Regions from separate parts of the Chelatococcus sp. KU-N122 genome, predicted to be linked through region 4. Evidence: predicted binding sites of a transcription regulator. Region 4 holds the regulator's gene; each other region holds the start of a gene.
What was found. Region 4 encodes LexA, which represses DNA repair genes until DNA is damaged. Its sites were predicted from a motif close to TGTTCNNNNTGTGTTCNG; they were not measured.

Region 1 (4,781 bases), 680 kb from region 4:
TGGGCTTCGCCGCCCGATGCGACCAGGTGCTGAGTGATCGTGGCCGCGGCGCTGGCCGGCCTCGCCACCTCGATCCGGACCGGGTTGCTCAGAAAATTGTCGACGAGCTGCTGAATTTCCGGCGGCATGGTGGCCGAGAAGAACAGCGTCTGGCGCGTGAACGGCACCATGCGGCAGATGCGCTCGATATCGGGGATGAACCCCATGTCGAGCATGCGATCGGCCTCGTCGATGACGAGAACCTCGATGCCGCTGAGCAGCAGCTTGCCGCGCTCGAAATGATCCAGGAGCCGGCCCGGCGTCGCGATGAGCACATCGACGCCGCGCATCAGCTTGGCGTCCTGGTCGCCGAACGAGACACCGCCGATGATCAGGGCGAGGTTGAGGCGATGATTGACGCCGTAGCGGGCGAAGCTCTCCTCCACCTGGGCGGCGAGCTCTCGCGTCGGCTCCAGGATGAGGGTGCGCGGCATGCGCGCCCGGGCTCGTCCGGATTCCAGCAGCGTCAGCATGGGCAACGTGAACGCCGCCGTCTTGCCGGTGCCGGTCTGTGCGATGCCGAGCACGTCCCGCCGCGCGAGCACATGCGGGATCGCTTGCGCCTGAATGGGAGTCGGCTGCGTGTAACCGGAAGCTTCGACGGCCTGAAGGACTTTGTCGCTGAGGCCGAGTTCAGTAAATGCCATGGGCTCTGTCGAGGTACGTCTGCGGGCAGTCAAGGTGACCAGCACGAAATGGGCCACCGCTCGGGGAGCCCAACAGGGCGCAGCGCCGCGCCGGAATATGGGGAAAAACCGCGAGTTGTCAATGACGTGGTTCAGCAGGCCAGGATGCAGGGAAAGCGGCGGTCTAGCCTTGGCTCGCCACAACCTCGGCGCGGACGGCTACTTGACCTGTACCCACCCGCACGGATGCAGGTCCAGCGCGGCCGCCCGCCGGGCCAAGGCGCCGACCGCCGCCGGGGCTGCACGATCACTCCCGGCCCCCTCGGCGGCGAACGGAGCCTCGCTCCTGAGCCAGCGTTCGGCGTCGCCGGGCGAGAGCGTGGCGAACAGCCAGCCCACGGCCAGGAGTGACACGAACGTGATCGCCATGGCCGCCTTCGCCAGGTCACCCGCGACGCTGTGATCAGCCCGATCGAATACCCGCAACGCCCTGCTCCGAGGGAGCGCCCGTCCCACCGGCATGATGCGCGCAACAGGGTTAAGGACTTGTTCGGGCCGCCGCCGATCAGATGTCGAGCTCGTCGTCGGACGCGAAGGCGGCGCGCTCCTGGATGAAGGCGAAGCGTGCTTCCGGCTTGTTGCCCATCAGCCGCTCGATGGCGTCGGTCGTGATCGGGCGCTCCTCGTCGATCACCCGCACCCGCAGCAACGTCCGCCGCGCCGGGTCCATGGTGGTCTCCTTGAGCTGTGCCGCCATCATCTCGCCGAGGCCCTTGAACCGGCCCACCTCCACCTTGCGGCCCTTGAAGTCGGTGGCGATCAGACGATCGCGATCGGCCTCGTCGCGCGCATACAGCGTCTTGTTGCCGCTGGTGACGCGGAACAGCGGCGGCACCGCGAGGTACAGGTGGCCGTTGTCGATCAGCTTCGGCATCTGTCGATAGAAGAAGGTGATCAACAGGGAGGCGATATGGGCGCCGTCGACGTCGGCGTCCGTCATGATGACCACCTTCTCGTAGCGAAGGTCCTCGTCGCGATACTGATTGCCGCTGCCGCAGCCGAGCGCCTGCATGAGGTCGGAGAGCTGCTGATTCTGCGCGAGTTTGTCGCGGCCGGCGGAGGCGACGTTGAGGATCTTGCCGCGCAGCGGCAGCACCGCCTGGGTCTGCCGGTTGCGCGCCTGCTTGGCGCTACCGCCGGCCGAATCGCCTTCGACGATGAAGATCTCCGAGCCGGCGGCGCCCGCCGCCGTGCAATCGGCCAGCTTGCCGGGCAGGCGCAGGCGCCGCGTCGCGGTCTTGCGGGCGACTTCCTTCTCGGCCCGCCGGCGCAGCCGCTCCTCGGCGCGCTCGATCGTCCAGTCGAGCAGGCGCAAGGCTTGCTGCGGGGCCGCGGCGAGCCAATGGTCGAAGGCGTCGCGCAGGGCCGTCTCGACGATGCGCGTCGCCTCCGCGCTGGCGAGCTTGTCCTTTGTCTGCCCCTGAAACTCGGGCTCGCGGATGAACACCGAGAGCATCGCGGCGCACGACACCATCACGTCCTCGGCGGCGATCTGTGCGGCACGCTTGCTCTGGCCGATCCGCTCGGCATGGTCGCGCAGGCCGCGCAGCAGGGCGAGGCGCAGGCCCTGCTCATGGGTGCCGCCCTCGGACGTCGGGATGGTGTTGCAGTAGGAGTGGATGAACCCATCGGCGTTGGCGAGCCAGGCAATGGCCCATTCCAGGGATCCGTGGCCACCCGGCTTCTCGATCTTGCCCGCGAAGATCTGCTCGGCGACCATGACGGTGCCTTCGATCTCGCGGGACAGATAGTCCTTCAGGCCGCCCGGAAAGCGGAAGCTCGCCTCTTCCGGCACGTTGTCGATGCCGGCGAGCAGGGCGGGCGCGCAGCGCCAGCGGATCTCGACGCCACCGAACAGATAGGCCTTCGAGCGGGCCATCTTGAACAGCCGGCGCGGGCTCAGATGCGCCGACGCGCCAAAAATCTGCGGATCCGGATGAAACCTCACCGTGGTGCCGCGGCGATTCGGCGCTCGCCCCACGGTCTCCACCGGCCCGAGCGGCAGGCCCCGGGAGTAGGCCTGGCGGTAGACGGTCTGGCCGCGGACGATCTCCACCTCCAGCCGGTCGGAGAGGGCGTTGACCACCGAGACGCCGACGCCGTGCAAGCCGCCCGACGTCTCGTACACCTTCGAATCGAACTTGCCGCCCGCGTGCAGCGTCGTGAGAATCACCTCGAGCGCGGATTTCTTGGGGAACTTCGGGTGCGGATCGATGGGAATGCCGCGGCCGTTGTCGGTCACCCGCACGAAGCCGCCAGCCTCCAGTTCGACCTCGATGAAGGTGGCGTGGCCGGCCACCGCCTCGTCCATGGCGTTGTCGATCACCTCGGCGAACAGGTGGTGCAGAGCCTTCTCGTCGGTGCCGCCGATGTACATGCCAGGCCGACGCCGTACCGGCTCGAGCCCCTCCAGCACTTCGATGGAGGCGGCCGTGTAGTTGCCTTCGCCGGCGGTCTGCGGCACGCGGGAGGGCTTCGCCTGGGGCTGCTGCGGCGCCGCCTTCGGCAGCGGCTTGCGCGCGGCTGCCCCACCGCCGAAAAGATCGTCTCTGCTGGCCATCGATACCTGTTGATCCCGATTCGTTCCGTCCAACTATGCCACGACGCGGCGCCTGCTGCGATGCACAGGCCCGCCGCGCGGACATGCAGCGGGGGATAAGCGCCGGCCGCGCTCGAACGAGGTCGGTCCGCGGGCGTCCGGCGCCGCGGCACCTGCGGCCGTCAACCGCTGGCGTCGTCGCCGGGCCCCGTCAGCCGCCGCTCGACGGCGCGCTCGAGCGGCCCGCCGAAGATGAGCAGTGTGAAGGTGATTGCCAAGCCCACCAGCACGATGCTCCACGCCGCCAGACCACACGCGATGCCGAAGGCCGCGCAGATCCAGACCGTTGCCGCCGTGGTGAGGTTCTTGACGACGAGGCGGTCGGGCTGGCGCAGCACCACGCCCGCGCCGATGAAGCCGACACCGGTGAGCACTCCCTGGACGATTCCCTGCACCACCCGGCTCAACGCGTCGGCGCTGCCCTGGATGCCGGGCAGATGCACGACCGACACACAGACCACCGCCGCCCCGAGGGAGACCAGCGACAACGTCCGCATGCCGGTCGGCTTGCCCTTGAGGTCGCGGTTGAGGCCGATCGCCATGCCGACGAACGTGGCAGCCAGCAGGCGCAGCATGACGTCTTCGACTTCGGCCATCGCCCCACCACCGGACATGCGTCGGATGTGCGATTTAGCACATACGGCCCGCGCGAAGGGAAACGAGCGTACGCTCGACGCCGTTCTCATGGCCCGCGGAGCACCCGGCATGACGCTCGCACCGCTGCTGACGGCGACCCCGGCCATACAGATTCATGGCGTAGCGGCCATGGCGGCCCTGGTTCTCGGCCTCGTCCAGTTCGGGCTGCCGAAGGGCACCGCCGGCCATCGCGCCATCGGCTGGGCCTGGGCTGCAACGATGCTGGCGGTCGCCGTCAGCTCGCTGTTCATCCACGAGATCCGGCTGCTGGGCCCATGGAGCCCCATTCACCTGCTGTCGGTGCTGACGCTGGTGATGCTGCCGCTCGGCCTGCTGTACGCGCATCGCCACAACGTGCGGGGGCATCGCTCGACGATGGTCGGGCTCTACGTGGGCGGCCTCGTCGTTGCCGGGCTCTTCACGCTGGTGCCCGGCCGCATCATGAGCAAGGTCCTGTTCGGCGGCTGACGCCTTCAAACGACAAGGCCGGGCGCTGACGCGCCCGGCCCTGCAGACTTGCCGGCAATTTCGGTGGATCAGACCGAGTAGTACATCTCGAACTCGACCGGGTGGGGCGTCATCTCGAAACGCATCACTTCGGTCATCTTCAGCTCGATGTAGCTCTCGATGAAATCGTCGGTGAAGACGCCGCCGGCCTTGAGAAAACTGTTGTCCTTCCTCAGGCTGTCGAGAGCCTCGCGCAGCGAGCCGCACACGGTGGGGATCTTCTTCAGCTCCCGCGGCGGCAGATCGTAGAGATCCTTGTCCATCGCCTGGCCCGGATCGATCTTGTTGAGAATGCCGTCGAGGCCGGCCATCAG
Region 2 (4,781 bases), 3.7 Mb from region 4:
ACCTGCCGCTCAACTCGGGCTTCTACCGCGTGCTTGACGTGGAGCTCGGCCCCCCGGGGACGGTGGTCAACGCGCAATGGCCCGTGGCGGTGACGGGCTTCTGCTCCGGCTCCTACGGCAAGGTGGTCAACGCCGTCTTCGAGCTGTGGTCGCACGTGCAGCCGCAGCGGGCGATGGCCTGCTGCGTCGACATCGAATACCTGCTGGTGGGCGGCCGCGACCGGCGCACGCCCGACGGCGACGTGTTCATGTGGTACGACTGGATGGTCGGCGGCTGGGGCGGCCGCAATGGCAAGGACGGCTCGAGCGCCACCTCGGCGGTGTTCGGCGTCGGCGAGGCGGTGCAGCCGCTGGAGGGGCAGGAGCGCCTGTGCCCGGTGGTCACCACCGAGCACCAGATCGCCACCGACTCCGGCGGGCCGGGACGCTTCCGCGGCGGCTGCGGCGTGCGCAAGGGCGGCGTGCTGACGGGCATGCGCGGCACCGTCATGTCCTATTGCTGCGACCGTGCCCGCTCCATCACCTGGGGCATCCAGGGCGGCCTGCCGTCGATTCCCCACGGCGTTTGGCTGACCCGGGCGGGCGGGGAGCCGCGCTACATGGGCGCCATCTTCTCCAACGTTCCGGTGGGGGAGGGCGACCGCTTCACGCGGCCTTCGGCCGGCGGCGGCGGCCTCGGCGATCCCCTGGATCGGGACCCGGCGGCGGTGCTGGAGGACGTGATCGACGACTATGTCAGCGTTGCCCGCGCCAGGCGCGACTACGGCGTCGTCGTGACCGAGATCGATCGCGAGCTCGATCTGTTCGAGATCGACGCGGAGGCGACGGCGGCCGAGCGGCGGCGCATCCGTGCCGCGCGGGTCGGGTGGCTGAGCGAGGATGCCGAAGGGGTGGCCGCCCGCTTCCGCGGCGGCGAGCTCGATATGCTCGACCTGGTGCGCCAGTACGGCGTCATTCTCGACTGGGGCACCGGGGCGCTGCTGCCCCAGACGACGGCGCAATACCGCGAGATGCTGCACCGGCGGGCGGTGCCGGCCTGGGGCACTGCCGAGGGAGGCGCGGCATGAGCGACGGCTTCAATCTCGACCGGCAGATCGCGTCCGCGCCGGCCGCCTTGCGCACCATCCTGGCCCAGCCGGTGCCGGCGCTCGATCACCGCCGGCCGATCATCTTCACCGGCATCGGCACCTCGCTCCATGCGGCCCGCGTCGCCGCCGGCTGGATCACCACGCTCAGTGGTGGGACGGTGCGACCGCAGGCCCTCGATGCCCATGACGTGGGGACCTGGGCACCACTGCGGCCCGATGACCAGGTGGTGGTGATCAGTCACCGCGGCACCAAGATCTTTCCCACCGCGGCCCTCGCCCGCGCCCGCGCCGCGGGTGCCGCGACGGTTGCCATCGTCGGGGCGACCGCCCCGGAGCAGCCCGCCGACCACACCCTGCGCACCTGCGCCGACGAGACCGCCGGCACCTTCACCGTGTCGTATCTGAGCTCGCTCGCCGTCCTGGCGCGCCTGGCCGAGCCGTTCGAAGCCTCCATCGACGGCGCCTTTGCGGCCGGGCTCGACGCATTGCCCGACGCCGTGCAGCAGACGCTCGGCCTCGGACAGCCGTCGGCGGCCGCCGCGGCGGTGGCCGAGGCCGAGACCCTGCTGATCGTCGGCTTCGGGGTCGACTTGCCGACCGCTCAGGAGGCGGCCCTGAAAATCAAGGAGGGGGCGTGGCAGTGGACCGAGGCGATGTCGCCGGAGTTCGCCCTGCACGGCACGCCGGCGAGCTATCGCCGCGGCATGGCGGCCGTGCTGATCGAGCCGGGGCAGCCGGACGGCGGCCGCACGGCTCTGCTGCGCACCGCGCTCGGCGAGCTGGGACTGCGCACCCTGGCGGTCGGCGAGCGCGCGGACGCGGAACTCCCCTTCGTCGCACCGCATCCGCTGCTGCGCCCGGTGACTGGCATCGTGCCGCTGCAGCGACTGACCGCCGAACTGGCACGCTTGCGGGGCACTGATCCTGACACCATGCACGGCCACCGCGAGCCATGGCGCACGGTGATGACGGGCATCCGGTTATGAGCGGGCGGCCTTCGCCGCAAGAGGGGGCCGCCTGCTTCAGCTCATCGGCCGGGCACGCGCGAGCGGCGGTGAGGGCTTTCGAGCCGATGCTGGCCGGATCAAGCCCGGCCATGACGCTGGACGGACGCGGACGGCCCGGCTCGCTCGCGTCTCATGGCTTGTCGTCGTGTTCCTGTCTTGTTCTTGCATTTGTCCCGGCTTTCGCTAGCATAGGTTGCGGCAGCGGCGAGGGTGGGGCGGGCGGATGGTCACGCGGGTGGCGACGGTGGCGTTCGCGGGCATCGAGGCGCGTGCCGTCGACGTGCAGGTGCAGATCGTCAGCGGCGCGGTGGCCTTCACCGTCGTCGGGCTTGCCGACAAGGCGATCGCCGAATCGCGCGAGCGGGTGCGGGCGGCGCTGATCGCCTCGGGGCTGGCGCTGCCCGGCAAGCGCATCACCGTGAACCTGGCGCCGGCCGACTTGCCGAAAGAAGGCTCGCACTACGACCTGCCCATCGCGCTCGGCGTCATGGCGGCGATCGGCGCCATTCCCGCGGACGCGCTCGGCGGCTTCACCGTGCTGGGAGAGCTCGCCCTCGACGGCTCCATCTCGCCCGTCGCCGGCGTGCTGCCGGCGGCCATCGCCGCGGCGGGGCGCGGCCACGGCCTCATCTGCCCGGCGGCCTGCGGCGCGGAGGCCGCCTGGGCCGGGGGTGAGCTCGACATCGTGGCGCCGCGCTCGTTGATCCAGCTCGCCAACCACTTCAAGGGCACGCAGGTGCTGGCGCGGCCACAGCCGGCGATCGCCCAGGCTGCCGCGCCGCTGCCCGACCTCAGGGACATCAAGGGCCAGGAGAGCGCCAAGCGCGTGCTCGAGATCGCCGCCGCTGGCGGCCACAACCTGCTGATGAACGGGCCGCCCGGCGCCGGCAAGTCGATGCTGGCGCAGCGGCTGCCGTCGATCCTGCCGCCGCTGACGCCGCGCGAGCTGCTCGACATCTCCATGGTGCATTCGGTGGCGGGCCTGCTGGAGGAGGGGGCGCTGACCGACCGGCGGCCGTTCCGGGCGCCGCATCATTCCGCCTCCATGGCGGCGCTCGTCGGCGGCGGCCTGCACGTCAAGCCGGGGGAGGTCTCGCTCGCCCACAACGGCGTGCTGTTCCTGGACGAACTGCCGGAATTCGCGCCGCAGGCGCTGGACGGCCTGCGCCAGCCGCTGGAGGCCGGCGAGGTGATGATCTCGCGGGCCAACCACCGGGTCGTCTATCCCGCCCGCTTCCAGCTCGTCGCCGCCATGAACCCGTGCCGCTGCGGCCGCGGCACCGAGCCGGGCTTCGCCTGCAAGCGGGCGCCCAACGAGCGCTGCATGGCAAGCTACCAGGCGCGGCTGTCCGGCCCGCTGCTCGACCGCATCGACCTGATCATCGAGGTCGCCGCCGTGACCGCGGCCGACCTGATCCTGCCGGCGCCTGCGGAAGGGTCGGCGGAGGTGGCCGCGCGCGTCGCCGCGGCGCGCCAGCGCCAGTCCGCCCGCTACGCGGCGCTCGGCCTGGCCGGCACCATCAACGCCACCTGTCCGGCGCCGGTGCTGGAGGAGGTGGCGCGGCCCGACGCCGCCGGCCTCGCCCTGCTGCGCGATGCGGCCGAGGCCATGCGCCTTTCCGCCCGTGGCTTCCACCGGGTGCTGAAGGTGGCCCGTACCTTGGCCGATCTCGACGAGGCCGACGCGGTGCGCCGCATCCACATCGCCGAGGCCCTGGGCTACCGTACCGCGGTCGACCGCGTGGCCGCGGCGGCGTGAGACGATGCGGCCGGCTTCGAGAGCTAGAGCATTTCTCCGCCATTGGATGGACCCATCCAATGGCGGAGAAATGCTCATAGTCTTTTGAATCTGGAGCGCTTTCTTGCGATTGGGTGTGTCCACCCAATCGCAAAGCGCTCTAGCCGATCGACTCGTCGTGCTGCATAGAGATTCGAGCAGCTTGCGCCATGGCAGCGGTTTGGTTCTTCAAGACGATGGATGGCCCGGCTATCTGGCCGCCGTCGTGTCAAACCCTCAGAGCAACACGGCAGATTTCGTATCCACCGCGAAAGAAATTCGATGAAAATTTGGAATATTTTTATATTTATTATTGTAATTTTGACTATAATTCCTATCATAGGCGATATTCTATCCGGAAGGACGCCTAAAACGGAAGTTTCGCCACAGGAAATTCTCGCATCGTACTCGGATCGGGATATCTGCCGAGAAGCCATCACCGCTGAAGGGGTAGCTTGGAAGCAATCGCTGATCACGCCGGAATTCGTAGCCGAGGCGCACCGGCGTGGCCTGAGTCTGAATGACTGTCGTCAATTCTTCGGCTATCGGGCCTTGCCGTCTCCGCCGCCCTAGGGGGGCAGTAAGAGAAGGGCGGGCGACGCCTCGTCGATAGAGCGCATATTGCAGAGGCGCTGGGCTACCGCACCTTTAGAGCAGCGGGTCCCGCTCATTCATTCGACGCCTGCGTCTCGCGCTCTTCATTACATGCGCGTTGCGTGTCGAATATCAAATACTCCTTGCCTCCCTTGACCGCGGCGCAGGTGCGAACGGTGGCGCCGCTCGACGTATTTGATTTGGGATTCAAGTCGCAGCGATACTTGCTCGACTTGAAGTCGTCGAGCAGCTTCCCGCCAACTTTGACGCATTTCTGGCCACCCGGGTTCGAGTGCCAGTTAAAGGCAAACTTCC
Region 3 (4,781 bases), 670 kb from region 4:
CGATGCCATGGACCTCATGCACAGCGGCCGGTTCGACGGCTTCTGCCTGGTGTCGTCCGACAGCGATTTCACGCGCCTCGCGTCCCGTCTCCGCGAACAGGGGGCCGATGTCTACGGATTCGGCGAGCGCAAGACCCCGGAGAGCTTCCGGCAGGCCTGCCGCAGGTTCATCTACACCGAGAACCTGCTGCCGGAGAGCCAGGGATCGGCCAGCGACGAAGCGACGGCGCTCAAGCCGCTGCAGCCGTCGAGCGCGGCCGCTGCCATATTGAACAGGGCCATCGCCGAGATGGAGACCGAGGATGGTTGGGTGAGCCTGCGCGCGGTCGGGCAGCGGCTCGCCAACATCGCCTCCGATTTCGATCCTCGCACCTATGGCCATCGCAAGCTGAGCGATCTGGTGCGAAGCACCGAAGCGTTCGATGTCGATCAGGAGGGCCGGGCCATGCGGATCAGGCCGCGGCCGGCGCAACCGTCTCCGAAGGCGGCGCCGGGCGCGCTCCGCAAACGCATGCGCAAATCGACCTGAAGGTCTTGCCGGAGCCCGTTCCTATCGGCGATGTCGAGCCGAACGCGCGTGGGCCCCGCCGCATGACTGCATCGCGGGGCCCTGAGCTTCGTCTTGCGAAGCGTTCTGGTATGCGCCAGCTGTATCGAGACGTGACGGCGCTGGGGTCAGCGTGTCAGCCTCGCAACTCGGTTCGATTGTCGGACGGCACAAATGGCGGCTAACAACTGCGGCTGGCCGTGACCTGCGCCGCGACCTTGCTCCTCGGCAAGGTCATGGAGTTGTGCTTGGGGGACTTCTCCTCACCATCAGTGAGCCGGCGGACGGTGCGTCCGCATCCACTGCTGGCTGCGCCGACCACATGATCAGGAGCCATGTCCTGCAAAGCCTGAGGCCGACTCGCGGCTTCCACAGGAGCAGCCCCGAAATGGTCCGCCAGACGCTCGGACGAGTCAAGGTCGCCGCTTGCCGCGCCCTGGAGACTCCAGGTGCCCGTGAAGCCGGGTTGCGTCCACCCCGTCGCGAAGCGGTCTAAGTCTCTGCCTTGAGCGCGATCTTGCCCAAGGAGCGGTGTCCACTTCTTGGGGTCATGCTCTAGGACGGCCGCCGCTGCTGCTTCTCGTATCGCTTGATCAGGCGCTCGCGCTTGAGGCGCGACAGCCGATCGACCCAGAAGACGCCGTCCAGCTGATCGATCTCATGCTGGTGGCACACGGCGAGCAGGCCGTCGGCCTCCTCGACCTGCGCGGTGCCGTCCAGGTCCTGATAATGCACGCGCACCCGCGCGCACCGCTCGACCTCGTCCGTCGCGCCAGGCATCGAGATGCTGCCCTCCTTGTGCCGGATCCGCTCGTCCGAGCCCCAGGCGATCCGTGGATTGACGTAGGTTCGCGCGTTGCCCGTCGTCAGCTCGAGCACCACGAGCCGGGCGGGAATGCCGATGTGTGGGGCGGTGATGCCGATGCCGGGCGCCGCGCGGAGCGTGTCCAGGAGATCGGCTGCAAGGCTGCGAAGCGCCTCGTCGAAGACGGCTACGGGCTCGGCGACTTGGCGCAGGCGGGGGTCGGGAAATCTTACGATCGGTCGGACCGTCACGGAGCCTCTCTTCGTCGCGAAACCGTCGGGCGGTGTCTCAGTATGCACGACCATGCCGCTTGTCAGCCCGCGCCTGGCCGATAGTTTTAGCTGTGTTCACGATATGTTCTTGACTTTCCGGTGCGCCGGCCCCGAATCGGGGAGGGGAGCTTGAGGAAAGGCGGGAATGATGGCGGCGTGGACCTCGGATACAGCCGGCTGTGGCGCCCATGGCGGTTGGCTCCATGCTCTCTTCTTCGCCTTGATCGCGCCCCCGCTCATCGCGCATGACCTTTCGCGGCGCATCGAGCGCTATCGGTCGCATCTGCGGCTGACGGGCACGCCCACGCCGCCGGCGCTGCTGCATATCTCGCTGAACGGGCTCGGCGCCTTTCGCCGTCCGGACGAGCAGATCATCGCCAGGGCGCGGGAGGCGGCCGGTCGTGTGACGGCCTCACGCTTCGTCGTGAAGTTGGACCGGCTGATCAGCTGGAAGGGCTCGCCGCGGCCGCTGGTCCTGACCGGCGACGAGGGTGTGGTCGGCGTGCGCCGTCTCCATCGCACGATTCACGCCGCCCTGGCGGACGTGGGGCTCGCCGCGCGCACGGTGCGGGAGTTCGAGCCGCACCTGACGCTGCTGCGCGACAGGGCGGAGCTCCGGCCCCAGTGGGTGTCGCCCGTGAGCTGGGAGGTGCGCGAGTTCGTGCTGCTCCATAGCCTCCGTGGCCGGGGGCGCCACGACGTCCTCGGCCGCTGGCCGTTACTCGGGTGAGCCCGCCCGGCGCCGGAGCGGCCGTCCAGGTCAGGCGGCTGCCGGCGCGCCCGCGAGGGCACGGATCTCCTTTTCGTCGAGCGTCTCGGTCTCCAGCAATTGTCGCGCCGAGCGCTCCAGAGCGTCGCGGCGCGACGTCAGCAACGCCACGGCGCGTGTAAAGGCTTCCTCCACGATGCGGCGCACCTCCTCGTCCACGGTGGCGGCGGTTTCGTCGGAATAGGTGCGCTCCTGCGGCCCGTAGTAGGGCTGGTCCCCGGCGATGAAGGAGCGGCGGTCCTTCTCCAGCGCCACGTGTCCGAGCTTCTCGGTCATGCCGTAGCGGGTCACGATCGCCCGGGCGATGTCGGTCACCTTGACGAGATCGTCGGCCGCGCCGGTGGAGAGGTGGCGGAACACGATCCATTCCGCGGCCCGCCCGCCGAGCAGCACCGCCATCTTGTTCTCCAGCTCCTCCCGCGTCATCAGGAAGCGGTCCTCGATGGGGCGCTGGATGGTGTAGCCGAGCGCGCCGACTCCGCGCGGGATGATCGAGACCTTGTGGACGGGATCGACACCGGGCAGCGCCATGGCGACCAGCGCATGGCCCATCTCATGGTAGGCGACGATCTCGCGCTCCTTGGGGTTGAGCAGGCGGTTGCGCTTCTCCAGGCCGGCGACGATCCGCTCGACGGCGTTATTGAAGTCCTCCATCGTCACCGCGTCGGCCTTGCGGCGCGTGGCGAGCAGCGTCGCCTCGTTGACCAGGTTGGCGAGATCCGCGCCGGTGAAGCCCGGTGTCAGGGCGGCGATCTGCTCGGCTGACACGTCGCGCGCCAGTTTCGCCTTCTTCAGGTGCACCTCGAGGATCTGCACGCGGCCGAGCTTGTCCGGCCGGTCGACCAGCACCTGACGGTCGAAGCGCCCGGCCCGCAGCAGGGCCGGATCGAGGATCTCCGGCCGGTTGGTCGCCGCCAGCAGCACCAGCCCGGCGGAGGAATCGAAGCCATCGAGCTCGACGAGCAGCTGGTTCAGCGTCTGCTCCTTCTCGTCGTGGCCGCCGGCCATGGGGCCGATGCCGCGGGCGCGGCCGAGGGCATCGAGCTCGTCGATGAAGATGATGGCGGGAGCCCTGGCGCGGGCCTGCTCGAAGAGGTCGCGCACCCGCGCTGCGCCGACGCCGACGAACATTTCGACGAACTCCGAGCCCGAGATCGAGAAGAACGGCACACGCGCCTCGCCGGCGACCGCCTTGGCGAGCAGCGTCTTGCCGGTGCCGGGCGGGCCGACCAGCAGAACGCCCTTGGGCATGCGCCCGCCGAGCCGGCCGTAGCCCACGGGATCCTTCAGGAAATCGACGATCTCCTTGAGCTCGTCCTTCGCCTCGTCGACGCCGGCGACATCGGCGAAGGTCACGCCCGTGTCGGCCTCCACGTAGACCTTCGCCTTGGACTTGCCGATCTGCATCAGCCCGCCGCCGAACGAGCCGCCCATGCGGCGGAGCACGAAGATCCAGATGCCGGCGAACAGCGCGACCGGGACGATCCAGGAGAGCAGGTCCCGCAGCAGGGTGCTTTCGATCTGCCCCGTCACGACCACGCCGCGCTCCTGGAGCTGCCGCGCCAGATCCGGCTCGACCCGCGTGGTGATGAACGCCGACTTGCCGTCGACCGGCTCCTTGAAGCGGCCCTGGATGAAGCGGTCCGAGACGGCCACCTCGGCGATCTTGCCTTCCGACACATAGCTCTCGAAGCGACTGTAAGGGATCTGCGCGACCTGGGTCGTCGTCGTCATGAGGTATTGGAACGCCAGCAGGCCGATGAAGGCCGCCACCCAGTACCAGATGTTGAACGTCGTCTTCCTGTTGATGTCCATGCAGCAGTGTCCCCTGATCGGCAGCGGCGCGCGTGGATGCCGAAGAGAATATAGGGACATCTTCGCGGTGGCTGCGCGTTGCGGCGCATCAACAGCGCGTCAGCGGGTGCGGCCGAGGTGACGGCAGAAACCGTCGCCCGTCGGCGCGACGACCGCCGACCTTCAAGTCTCGCCGGATAATCCTTCCCGCTTCTGCTCGATTATCGCCGTGGACACGGCGGCCCATCTTACCCGCGTGCCGGATCGGAGCCGGCCGGAGGAGCAGCCATGACCAGCCAGAGCGTCGCCGCAGGCACCGTGCCCGCTTCGCCTGCAACCCCGCCGACCGCTGCCGCTCCGGCAAGCGGGCTGATCATGTGGATCGCCGTGGTCGGCTCGACGCTCGGCGCCTTCATGGCTGTCCTGAACATCCAGATCGTCAACGCCTCGCTGGCCGACATCCAGGGCGCCATCGGCGCCGGCGTCGACGACGGCGGCTGGATCTCGACGTCCTATCTGATTGCCGAGATCGTCGTTATCCCGCTGAGCGGCTGGCTGGTGCAGGTGTTCTCGCTGCGGCTCTACCTGCTGGTC
Region 4 (4,781 bases):
TCAGATCACCGAGGACACCAACGACATCCTGCGCGCCGCCGGCATCTACCATATCGTCTCGATTTCCGGCCTGCACATGGTGCTCACGGCCAGCGTCTTCTTCTGGTCGAGCCGGGCGCTGCTCGCCCTCCTGCCGGGACTGGCCCTGGCCTGGCCGATCAAGAAGATCGCGGCGGCGATCGCCATGGTCGGCGCCGCCGCCTACTGCATTTTCACCGGTTCCGACGTGGCCACCGAGCGCTCCCTGGTGATGACGCTGGTCATGCTCGGGGCGATTCTGGTGGAGCGTCCGGCGCTGGCCATGCGCAACCTGGCCATTGCCGCGCTGATCGTCCTGGCCATGGAGCCCGAAAGCCTGCTCGGGCCGAGCTTTCAGATGTCGTTTGCCGCGGTCGCCGGCCTGATCGCCGTGGCCGAGCGCACCGGCAGCTTGACCGGCCTGGCCCGGGCGCAGGACGCGCCCCTCGGCGTGCTCGGCCGATTGGGGCGGGCGCTGCTCGCCGCCGTCGTGACGACGGCGGTGGCCGAGTTCGCGACCGGCTCCTTCAGCGCCTACCATTTTCAGAAGCTCAATCCGCTCGGCATTCTCGGCAACGTGCTGACGCTGCCGTTCATTTCGCTGGTGGTCATGCCCTCGGCCGTCGCCGGCATGGTCGCCTATCCGTTCGGTCTCGATTGGCCGATCTGGTGGGTCATGGGGCTCGCTACCGAGCCGATCCTGTGGGCTTCGCGCCTGATCGCGACGATCGAGCAGTCGACGGTCGGCATGCCGGCGATGTCGGCCTGGGCCCTCGGTGCCTTCGTCGTCGCCATCCTATGGTTCACGCTATGGAGCACGGCGCTGCGCTGGGGCGCGTTGGCGCCAGTCGTCGTCGGCCTGCTGCTGGCCGCTCATCCGCAACGGCCGGACATCCTGGTGGATCGCCGGGCGGACGGGGCGGCCGTGCGCGGCGAGGATGGCCGGCTCCTGATCCTCGGCAAGCCCTCCGGCTTCGTGGTGGAGCAATGGCTGCGGGCCGATGGCGACCGCAGGCATCCCTCCGACCCGACCCTGCGCGCCGGCGCCCGCTGCGACAGCTTCGGCTGCGTCGGCCGCCTGGCTGACGGCGGCGCCGTCGCCTTCATCGTCGACCGGCGCGCCTTCGAGGAGGACTGCGCGCGGGCCGACGTGGTGATCTCCAGGCGTGCGGCGCCGTCAACGTGCGGTGCCGCGCTGGTGCTTGACGGCCCGCGCCTGGCGCGCGCCGGCGCGGTCGCAGTCAAGGCCGGGGACGGGGTGTTGCAAACCACCCCCGCACGCGGCGAGGACCGATCGCGTCCCTGGATCAATGCGCCGGCGCCGAGGCCCAAACCCGAGCCTGCACCCGCCGCACCGGACGCCGCTCCGGGGCCGGACGACACGGCTGCTGCCGACGAGCCGTGAGCGGCGAGCTCAGTACCGGCGCACCAGACTGATCAGCTTGCCCTGGATCTTGACCCGGTCGGGTCCGAGCACGCGGGTTTCGTAGGCCGGATTGGCGGCCTCCAGCGCAATGGAGGAGCCCCGTCGGCGCAGCCGCTTCAGCGTCGCTTCCTCGTCGTCGATCAGCGCCACCACGATGTCGCCCGTGTTCGCCGTGTCCTGACGACGGATGACGACGGTGTCACCCTCGAGGATGCCCGCGTCGACCATCGAATCTCCGCGCACCTCAAGCGCGTAGTGCTCTCCGGACGACAGCAGTTCCACCGGAAGCTGGAGCGTGTGACTGCGATTCTGGATCGCGCTGATCGGCACGCCCGCCGCAATCCGCCCCATCACCGGGACGGAGATGACCTTGCGATCGTCCTCGCCGTCGGCCGAGGCCGGCTTGACGCGTCCGAGCCCGCCCTCGACGACGCTCGGGCTGAAGCGGCGGCTCGGCTGCGGGCCCGCGGTTTCCGGCAGCTTGATGATCTCGACCGCCCGCGCCCGATTGGGCAGCCGGCGAATGAAGCCGCGCTCCTCGAGCGCCATGATCAGGCGATGGATGCCGGACTTGGACTTGAGGTCCAAGGCCTCCTTCATCTCGTCGAAGGATGGCGGCACGCCCGTTTCGCGGAGACGCTCATTGATGAAGCGCAGAAGCTCATGCTGCTTGCTGGTCAACATGGTCGGTCCGTCCCGTCGCGCTCGTGGCCGCCCGATCGGCAGGCCGCAGATCACGGCGCCCACAATGCTCCCGCGATCCATTCCAAAAGGTTAGAGCACGACATTATCTCGCACCGAGAGCGAGCATCGGCGCAAGCCGCCCGGTCGTTTCCGCATCATGCTCATGCCGGCTCGACTCGCTTGTCGAAACAAAGCATGAACAATATGTAGCCGTTCTCGCTGTGTTCTGCAACAACTAGCTGGGCAGCGCGCCGCCGGCTTTCAGCTCAACATCCTATCAGCGGAATGGCGCGCGCGATCTCGCCGGCCCGCGCCGCGGCCGCGCCGGGCGGCCGCACGATCAGCGCCTCGGCGTCGGCCAGCACCCTGAGCAGCGAGCTGTCCTGCAGGCTCGCCGGCGTGGCGACCGGCAAATCTTCGCCCGGTGTCACCCGCGCTCGCAGGTAGTCCTGCCTGGCGTCGTTGGCGCCGACGTCGCTGCCGAGCCGGACAGCGATGCTTCTGTCGCCGCCGGCGCGCGGATCACCTTGCAGGGCCCGCAGCAGGGGGACGAGGAACAGCGTCCCGCAGACGATGGCCGAAACCGGGTTGCCGGGCAGCGCCAGCACGATCATGGAGCCGAGCCGGCCGTGCATCAGCGGCTTGCCGGGGCGCATGGCGATGCGCCAGAAGTCCAGCTCCATGCGGGCGTCCGCCAGAGCGTCCTTTACCAGATCGTGGTCGCCGACGGAGGCGCCGCCCAGGGTGACCAGCACGTCGGCCGCCGCGGCGCCGGCCCGTTCCACGGCCGCGACGAGGGCGGCCCTGTCGTCGCGGGCGATACCCAGGTCGAGCGGCTCCGCGCCGGCCGCCTCCGTCAGCGCGGCCACGGCGTAGCTGTTGGAGCTGACGATCTGGTCTTCGCCGGCGGCTTGGCCGGGGCGCACCAACTCGTCGCCCGTGGCCAGGAGGGCGACGCGCGGCTTGCGGCGCACCGGCAGGGTCGGATGGCCCATCGCCGCCGCGAGGCCGAGCCGCCGGAAATCGAGCCGGTCGCCGGCCTCGAGCAGGACGTCGCCGGCCTTGAAGTCGAGCCCGGCGGGGCGGATGTGGCGGCCGGGCTCGGCCGCCGTGGCGAAGCGGACGGCTTGACCGGCCGACGCGTCCTCGGCGTTCTCCTGGATGATGATCGTGTCGGCACCGGCCGGGACGGGGGCGCCGGTGAAGATGCGGACGGTCTCGCCCGGCCCGACGGTGCCCGGAAAGCGATGGCCGGCGGCACTGGTGCCGATCAGGCGCAGCGTGGCGCCGGGCGCCGGGCAGTCGGCGGCGCGGACCGCATAGCCATCCATGGCGGAACCATCGAAAGGCGGCTGGGTGCGGCGGGCGGCGAGATCGCACGCCAGCGTGCGGCCATGGGCGGCGGCGATTGCCACATCCTCGGCCTCCGTCGGCGTCGCCGCCGAGGCGAGGATGCGTCGCAGCGCTTCGTCGACGGACAGCATGGGCTTCATGGGACGACGTCCTGGGCGTGCCATGTGCCGGAGCGCCCACCCTCCTTGCGCAGCAGCCGGATCCCCTCGATGCGCATGTCGCGATCGACAGCCTTGACCATGTCATAGACGGTGAGGCAGGCGACCGACACCGCGGTCAAGGCCTCCATCTCGACCCCGGTCGGGCCGTTGACCTTTACCTCGGCCCGCACGGTGACGCCGGGCAGGGCGTCGTCCAGCGACAGGTCGACGGCGACCTTGGTGATGAGCAGGGGGTGGCAGAGGGGAATCAGCTCGTGCGTGCGTTTTGCAGCCATGATGCCCGCGAGCCGCGCCGTGCCGAGGACGTCACCCTTCTTGGCGTCGCCGCTGCGGATGAGGGCAACCGTCTCCGGGCGCGTGACGATCCGCCCTTCGGCCAACGCCACGCGAGCCGTCGCCGCCTTGTCGCCCACGTCGACCATGCGGGCGGCGCCGCTGTCGTCGAGGTGGCTCAGGCGGCTCATGGCACGGCGGCCGTCTCGCGCCGCAGCAGCGCGCGTGTCGCGGCGGCGACGTCCGGCTGGCGCATGAGGCTCTCGCCGACGAGGAAGGTGTCGATGCCGACTGCCGCCAGGCGGGCGATGTCGGCCGGCGTGAAGATCCCGCTCTCGCCGACGACGATGCGGTCCGACGGAACGCGCGGCGCCAGCCGCTCACAGACCTCCAGGCTCGTCTCGAACGTCCTGAGGTCGCGGTTGTTGATGCCGATCAGCCGGGACGGCAGGGCCAAGGCGCGGTCGAGCTCGGCGGCGTCGTGCACCTCGACCAGCACGTCCATGCCGACCGAAGCGGCGGCGTCGGCGAGGGCGGCGGCCTGGCCGTCGTCGACGGCGGCCATGATGATCAGGATGCAGTCGGCGCCCCAGGCGCGCGCCTCGAACACCTGATAGGGCTCGTACATGAAATCCTTGCGCAGCACCGGCAGCCGGCAGGCCGCGCGGGCGGCGCCCAGGTATTCGGGCCGGCCCTGGAACGAGGGTGCATCCGTGAGCACCGACAGGCAGGCCGCCCCGCCGTCCTCGTAGGCGCGAGCCAGCGCCGGCGGATCGAAGTCCTCCCGAATGAGGCCTTTGGAGGGACTTGCCTTCTTGATCTCGGCGATCAGCGCGGGCTGCCCCGCCGCGATGCGCTGCCTGATC

Region 1: the regulator LexA is predicted to act here: its motif matches at 3,296-3,313, upstream of parE (DNA topoisomerase IV subunit B).
Region 2: the regulator LexA is predicted to act here: its motif matches at 2,242-2,259, upstream of ACZ5PO_RS02385 (YifB family Mg chelatase-like AAA ATPase).
Region 3: the regulator LexA is predicted to act here: its motif matches at 1,697-1,714, upstream of ACZ5PO_RS22630 (2'-5' RNA ligase family protein).

What each region holds. Positions count from the first base shown of each region.
Region 1 is NZ_AP043981.1:6,367,157-6,371,937, reverse strand. Features, by position in the region: gene ACZ5PO_RS28965 (DEAD/DEAH box helicase) at 1-686, opposite strand, end outside; gene ACZ5PO_RS28960 (hypothetical protein) at 885-1,151, opposite strand; gene parE (DNA topoisomerase IV subunit B) at 1,231-3,285, opposite strand; gene ACZ5PO_RS28950 (MgtC/SapB family protein) at 3,447-3,920, opposite strand; gene ACZ5PO_RS28945 (DUF2306 domain-containing protein) at 4,030-4,428, shown strand; gene glnA (type I glutamate--ammonia ligase) at 4,497-4,781, opposite strand, start outside.
Region 2 is NZ_AP043981.1:522,507-527,287, reverse strand. Features, by position in the region: gene ACZ5PO_RS02395 (hydantoinase B/oxoprolinase family protein) at 1-1,067, shown strand, start outside; gene ACZ5PO_RS02390 (SIS domain-containing protein) at 1,064-2,074, shown strand; gene ACZ5PO_RS02385 (YifB family Mg chelatase-like AAA ATPase) at 2,319-3,854, shown strand; gene ACZ5PO_RS02380 (hypothetical protein) at 4,540-4,781, opposite strand, start outside.
Region 3 is NZ_AP043981.1:5,015,095-5,019,875, forward strand. Features, by position in the region: gene ACZ5PO_RS22620 (NYN domain-containing protein) at 1-529, shown strand, start outside; gene ACZ5PO_RS22625 (peptide deformylase) at 1,103-1,603, opposite strand; gene ACZ5PO_RS22630 (2'-5' RNA ligase family protein) at 1,770-2,354, shown strand; gene ftsH (ATP-dependent zinc metalloprotease FtsH) at 2,385-4,208, opposite strand; gene ACZ5PO_RS22640 (MDR family MFS transporter) at 4,476-4,781, shown strand, end outside.
Region 4 is NZ_AP043981.1:5,689,509-5,694,289, forward strand. Features, by position in the region: gene ACZ5PO_RS25615 (ComEC/Rec2 family competence protein) at 1-1,423, shown strand, start outside; gene lexA (transcriptional repressor LexA) at 1,433-2,128, opposite strand; gene ACZ5PO_RS25625 (molybdopterin molybdotransferase MoeA) at 2,395-3,621, opposite strand; gene moaC (cyclic pyranopterin monophosphate synthase MoaC) at 3,618-4,106, opposite strand; gene trpC (indole-3-glycerol phosphate synthase TrpC) at 4,103-4,781, opposite strand, start outside.